2 regions of the Phytohabitans kaempferiae genome follow, and region 1 is predicted to be linked to the other one. Evidence: riboswitches for the same ligand, from Rfam matches in the RefSeq annotation. Region 1 holds a riboswitch; the other holds the start of a gene.
The links. A riboswitch is a leader RNA that binds a small molecule or an ion and turns the genes downstream of it on or off. The one in region 1 is predicted to bind glycine.

Region 1 (3,324 bases):
AACTCCATGGGTCGATGGGTAGGTGACCATCACCGCAGCCAGCTCGTCCGCGTGCTGGCGGCATTTCGCCTCAAGATCCGCCAGGTCGACGGCCCCGTCGTCCTGAGAGGCAATGACGATCACGCGCATCCCGGCCAGCACGGCCGAGGCGGCGTTGGTGCCGTGCGCGCTGGCGGGAATGAGGCACACGTCCCGCCGGGCCTCGCCGCGGTCGCGGTGATACGCACGAATCGCCAGCAACCCCGCCAGTTCACCCTGCGAGCCGGCATTGGGCTGCACGGATACGGCCGCGTACCCCGTGATCTCAGCCAGCCACGTCTCCAGCTGCCTGATCAGCCGCGTGTACCCGGCAACATCTTCCGGTGGCGCGAACGGGTGGAGGTCGGCGAACCCGGCCAACCCGATGGCCTCCATCTGGGTGGTCGCGTTGAGCTTCATCGTGCAGGAGCCCAGCGGGATCATGCCGCGGTCCAAGGCGAAGTCGCGGCCGGACAGCCGGCGCACGTAGCGCAGCATCGCGGTCTCCGACCTGTGCTCGTGGAAGACCGGGTGAGTGAGAAACCCGGACCGGCGGCGCATCCGTTCCGGCAGTCCGCCGGCCGTTTCCTGACGCGCGGCACACGGGGTTGCGCCGAATGCGGCCAGCACAGAACTGATGTGCTCGGCCGTCGTGATCTCCGAGCATGCGACCGCGACGTGATCGGCATCGACCAGCCGGAGCAGCAGACCGGCCTCGTGTGCCGCGTCCACGACAGCCGCGCCACGACCCGGCGCACGCACCGTGAGCGTATCGAAGAAGTGTTCGGTGACGACTGCATGCCCAGCAGCCCGCAGCCCGGCGGCCAGTGCCGTCGCATGGTCGTGGACCTGGCGCGCAATCGCGGTCAGCCCGGCCGGGCCGTGGTAGACGGCGTACATCGACGCCACCACTGCGAGGAGAACCTGCGCGGTGCAGATGTTGGAGGTCGCCCTGTCGCGCCGGATGTGCTGCTCACGTGTCTGCAGTGCCAGCCTGTATGCCGGGTTCCCGGCGGCGTCGACGGAGACACCGACCAGTCGGCCAGGCAGGTGCCGTTCGAGCCCTTTGCGCACCGCCATGAACGCGGCGTGTGGACCTCCATGGAACAGCGGGACGCCGAGGCGCTGCGCGGAGCCGACAGCGATGTCCGCCCCGAACTCTCCCGGTGGGGTGAGCAGTGTGAGAGCCAGCAGGTCAGTGGCTGCCGCCACCAGGGCCCCACGCTCGTGCGCCTGTACGACGAGCGGAGCCAGATCGCGGATCTCCCCCGAGCAGCCGGGATAGGAGATGACGAGACCAAAGAACTCGCCGCCGGGCAGCAAGTCCGTCACGTCGATGAGCTCGACTTCCACCCCGATCGCCGCCGCTCGCGTGCGCAGCACCTCGAGCGTCTGTGGCAGCGTGTCGGAGTCGACCAGGAGCCGCGACGACGACCCCGACGCACGCCGCATCAACATCATCGCCTCGGCGACGGCAGTGCCCTCGTCGAGCAGAGACGCATTGGCAATGGCCAGACCGGTGAGGTCGCCCACCATGGTCTGGAAGTTCAGCAGCGCCTCCAGCCGACCCTGGCTAATCTCCGGCTGATACGGCGTATAGGCGGTGTACCACGCTGGGTCCTGTAGCACGTTGCGACGGATGACGGCCGGCGTGATAGCCGGGTAGTAACCCAACCCAATCATCGGCACTGACACTCGGTTGCGAAAGGCCAGTTCGGCGAGTTCCGCCGCCACATCGGCTTCCGGCACAGGCTGTGGCAATCGCAGCCGGCGGGTGGATCGGATGGCGGCTGGAACGGCTGCATCGATCAAGTGGTCGAGCGTGCCGAAGCCCAGTTCGGCCAGCATCGTCGCCCGGTCACCGGCAGAGATGCCGATATGGCGGGCGGTGAAAGCAGGTTGAGCAGCGTCGGATTCAAGAATCGCGGCCACGTCGGAGGCTCCCTCTGTCCGGCACCACGACACAGTGATGCCATACCTGGTCACCTCCCCGCTCTGTCATCGGTACCTGAGAGCTTCGCCGCCTTGTCAGCAGCTTGCACCGTGGGCGCAGGACGAACTGGGTCCTGACTTTCCAGAGTCGCCTGGCCTGCGCGGTACTCGTGCCTGAGAGTTCTGGGGAGTCTTGCTCCTTCGGCGCCTCACCCTGTGTGGGGCGAGGACTCTCCCGCGCGGGCCGTGACGGCGCGATATGAAGTTGAATGGCAGGGACTCTACATCGGCCGCCGCCCGTTTGTCGCCGGGGTCATCGCCCCCGGCTGCCCTGACGGCCCTTCACACCTGGCCTCTGAGCTGAGAATCAGGCCGTCGGCGGCTCCGTTGACGTCTTCCTGAGATCTCGTCGACATCCCTGCCACCAAGGCCAGCGTTCTCCATTTGGAACGCTCGTACCCAAGGATGAACAACTGAGCGATCGTCCTGTAGGCTCCCCCGCATGGTGCTGGCAACGATCAACCCCGCTACCGGCGTCCGCGAGGACGAGTTCGAAGCCCATGACGCCGCCGAGATCGAGCGTCGTGTAGAGCAGGCCGCCCAGGCGCACTTGGAGTTGCGCGTGACCGGGTTCGAGGACCGTGCACGATGGACGCGCCGGGCCGCCGAGCTCCTCGAAGGTGACGCCGAGGACACCGCCAGAATGATCACTGTCGAGATGGGGAAACCGATCGCCCAGTCGCGCGCGGAGGTATACAAGTGCGCGAAGACGCTGCGGTTTTACGCCGATCACGCGGCCGAATTCCTCGCCGACGAGCACCTCGCAAATCCCTCGGCCGTCAACGCATCGCAGGCGTTCGCTCGTTACCATCCGATCGGCGTGGTACTCGCCGTCATGCCATGGAATTATCCGCTCTGGCAGGTCGTGAGATTTGCCGCGCCCGGACTCATGGCCGGCAACGCCTGCCTCTTGAAACACGCCTCGAACGTCCCGCGGTCTGCGATCTACCTGGACACGCTCTTCGAACGAGCCGGTTTTCCGGCAGGCGCGCTGAACACACTTCTCATCGGCGCACGAGACGTCGAAGCGGTGATCGCGGACCGCAGGGTTGCGGCCGTGACGCTGACCGGCTCAGAGCCTGCCGGCCGTTCGGTCGCAGCGGCGGCAGGCAGGTCGATCAAGAAGACGGTGCTCGAGCTCGGCGGCTCCGACCCGTTCATCGTCATGCCGAGCGCCGACCTTGAGGCTGCCGCGGAGACGGCCGTGCGCGCACGAGTGGCGAACAACGGTCAGTCTTGTATTGCCGGTAAGCGATTTATCGTGCACACGGATGTCCATGACGATTTCCTCCGGCTTTTCGTCAAGCACATGGC
Region 2 (3,324 bases), on a different contig from region 1:
AGGTAGCGCAGCATGGCCGTCTCGGAGTGGTGGCTGTGGAAGACCGGATGCGTGAGGTACTCGGACGCGCGCGCCAGCGGCACCGACGCGGTGACCGGCTCGACCGGGGCGACCCCGAAGGCGGCCCACACCTCGGCCAGGTGCGCGGGCGTGGTCGTCTCGTCGCAGGCGATCCCCACCGCGTCGGGCGAGGCGAGCCGCAGGTTGACCCCGCGCGCCGCGGCGGCCTCGACGACCTCGGCGGCCCGCCCCGGCACCACCGCGGTCACCGTGTCGAAGAAGTCGTCGCTGACCAGCGGCACCCCGCCAGCCCGCAGCCCCGCCGCGAGCGTCGCCGCTCGGTCGGCGACCCGGGACGCGATCGCGCGCAGCCCGGCCGGGCCGTGGTAGACGGCGTACATGCCGGCCATCACGGCGAGCAGCACCTGGGCGGTGCAGATGTTGCTGGTCGCCTTCTCCCGGCGGATGTGCTGCTCGCGGGTCTGCAACGCCAGCCGGTACGCCGGCGCGCCGTCCGCGTCGCGGGAGACGCCCACCAGGCGGCCGGGCAGCATCCGCTCCAGCCCCGCGCGGACCACGAGGTAGCCGGCGTGCGGGCCGCCGAACCCCATCGGTACGCCGAACCGCTGCGTGGTGCCGGCCGCGATGTCGGCGCCGATCTCCCCCGGCGGGCGCAGCAGCGTGAGCGCCAGCAGGTCGGCGGCGACGGTGACCAGCGCGCCGACCCCGTGCGCCGCCTCGACCAGCGCGGCGTGGTCGCGCACCACGCCGGACGCGCCGGGGTACTGGAGGTGCAGCCCGAAGAACTCGCCGGGCAGCGGCTCGGAGGCCAGGTCGACCACCCGCACCGTGATGCCGAGCGGCTCGGCCCGCGTGCGGATGACCGAAAGCGTCTGCGGCAGCGCGTCGGCGTCCACCACGTACACCATGCTGGTGCTCTTGCTCGCGCGGCGGGCGAGGGTCATCGCCTCGGCCGCGGCGGTCGCCTCGTCGAGCATGGAGGCGTTGGCGGTGGTGAGGCCGGTGAGGTCGGCCACCATGGTCTGGAAGTTGAGCAGCGCCTCCAGCCGCCCCTGGCTGATCTCCGGCTGGTACGGCGTGTACGCGGTGTACCAGGCCGGGTTCTCCAGCACGTTGCGGCGGATCACCGCCGGCGTGTGTGTGCCGTGGTAGCCGAGGCCGATCATCGAGACCGCCACGGTGTTGCGCGAGGCGAGCGCGCGCAGCTCGGCGAGCGCCTCCTCCTCGGTGGCGGCCGGCGGCAGGTCGAGCCCCTCGTGCCAGCGGATCACCTCGGGTATCGCGGCGTCCATCAGCTCGTCGAGCGAGCCGTATCCGACGGTCTCCAGCATGCGGCGCTGCTCGGCGCCGGAGGGTCCGATGTGGCGGGCGGCGAAACTCATGGGCGGCTCCTGGAAGGTCGGCTCAGCAACCTCCCCCTCTGTCGCGCCAGCGCTCCAGAGTCGCCTGCCCTCGCGGTCCTTTTGCCTGAGAGGTTCCGGGGAGGATTTGCCCCTTCGGCGCCGCCAGTCGATGCTGGCGGTCTCTCCCGCGCGGGTGGTACCGGCGAGGTCAAACCTACCAGGACGCGTGTTTCGCCCGGATGTCCTGGTCCCCCACAAGATCCACCACCTGGGCGGCCGAGGGACGTTGCGCGATCTCGCAAGGTCCGGTCACGAAGGGATCACGGCGACCGCCGGGTCCGGCGCGGGCTGGTTGCATGGGCGCCGCACAAGGAAGGTCAGGAGTACGCCTTGCACGACATCGCGCTCGAACCACGCGAACGCGCCCTCATCGAGCTGCTCGCCCGCGGGCACACCGACGCCAGCGCGGCCCGCGAGCTGCGCATCAGCGCCCGCTCGGTCTCCTACATCCTGCGCGGGCTGATGGACCGCCTCGGTGTGGACAACCGCTTCCAGCTCGGCCTCGCGCTCGGCGCCCTGCGCGCCGCCCAGCCCGCCGACCCACGGCCTCCGGGCGATCCGCCCGGAGAGGACCGGTGACCGGGGGAGCCTCAGCCCGCCCGGCGGCGCGCCCGCCGGGCGGCCAGCTCGTCGCCCACCATCGCGTCGGTGTCGTCGGCGTCGGCGGCGGCCACCTCGGTCGTCACCGGCGCGCCCGCGGCCGGCTCCGCCGGCAGGTGCGACAGCGAGCCCTGGATCTCCTTGAAGGCGCCGCCGATGGCGATGCCGAACACGCCCTGGCCACCCTGGAGCAGGTCGACGACCTCCTCCGGCGAACGGCACTCGTAAACCGTCGTGCCGTCGGAGATCAGCGTGATGCCGGCCAGGTCGTCGACACCGCGCGAGCGGAGGGTCTCGATCGCCTTCCGGATGTTCTGCAGGGAGACGCCGGCGTCGAGCAGCCGCTTGACCACCTTGAGCACGACCAGGTCGCGAAACGAGTACAGCCGCTGCGTGCCCGAGCCCGAGGCGTCCCGGATGCTCGGCACCACCAGCGCCGTGCGCGCCCAGTAGTCCAGCTGTCGGTAGCTGATCCCGACCGCGTGGCAGGCGGTCACACCGCGATATCCGACGGTGTCGACCTCTTCGCCGCCCACGGCGGCTACTGAGGAGGAACCCTCATCCATGTGGCAACCTCCCAACGGGGCTGTGCCGGCTGGCGCTCGCAAAGAAGGCCCGCGCCGGCCGCCGGGCCAACCCTATAGCGCATGTGGAGGGTTGCCGGGGAAGGTTTGGCCCGACACGCCGCGCCCGAGGGATGGTTCACCCCTAGCCGGCGAAGTCCTCCGGGCGCACCTGCTCCAGGAACTCCCGGAACTTCTCCACCTCGTCTTCCTGCTCGTCCGGGATCACGATCCCGGCCTCGCTCAGCACCTGCTCGGCGCAGCGGATCGGGGCGCCGACACGCAGCGCCAGCGCGATCGAGTCGCTCGGCCGGGCCGAGACCCGCAGCCCGTCGCCGATCAGCAGGTCGGCGTAGAACACGTTTTCCTTCAGCTCGGTGATCTCGACCGCGCGCAACGGGGCCTTCAGGGCCGCCAGGATGTCGCGCAGCAGGTCGTGGGTGAGTGGCCGGGCCGGTTTGACGCCCTGCTGCTCGTACGCGATCGCGGTGGCCTCGACCGCACCGATCCAGATCGGCAGGTAACGGTCGCCCTCGACCTCTCTGAGCAGCACGATCGGCTGGTTGCTGGGCAGCTCCACCCGCACCCCGACCACGCTCAGCTCGCGCACCGCCGCCTCCGTGTGGTTGTGTCTTCCCGCCTCACCGTCACGGTACACGGACCGCCGGTGGCCCGTCCCCTGCGGTTTGTGTCAACGCCACCGAGCCGTTGACACGGCCGCCTCAGCGCCCCAGCGC

Region 2: another riboswitch for glycine. It lies ahead of gcvP (aminomethyl-transferring glycine dehydrogenase); the one in region 1 lies ahead of gcvP (aminomethyl-transferring glycine dehydrogenase).

What each region holds. Positions count from the first base shown of each region.
Region 1 is NZ_JBHLUH010000023.1:62,820-66,143, reverse strand. Features, by position in the region: gene gcvP (aminomethyl-transferring glycine dehydrogenase) at 1-1,950, opposite strand, end outside; glycine riboswitch at 2,004-2,102, opposite strand; glycine riboswitch at 2,103-2,198, opposite strand; gene ACFFIA_RS15425 (NADP-dependent succinic semialdehyde dehydrogenase) at 2,453-3,324, shown strand, end outside.
Region 2 is NZ_JBHLUH010000085.1:13,762-17,085, reverse strand. Features, by position in the region: gene gcvP (aminomethyl-transferring glycine dehydrogenase) at 1-1,403, opposite strand, end outside; glycine riboswitch at 1,467-1,562, opposite strand; gene ACFFIA_RS38980 (LuxR C-terminal-related transcriptional regulator) at 1,755-2,003, shown strand; gene ACFFIA_RS38975 (MerR family transcriptional regulator) at 2,015-2,590, opposite strand; gene ACFFIA_RS38970 (bifunctional nuclease family protein) at 2,733-3,197, opposite strand; gene ftsR (transcriptional regulator FtsR) at 3,310-3,324, opposite strand, start outside.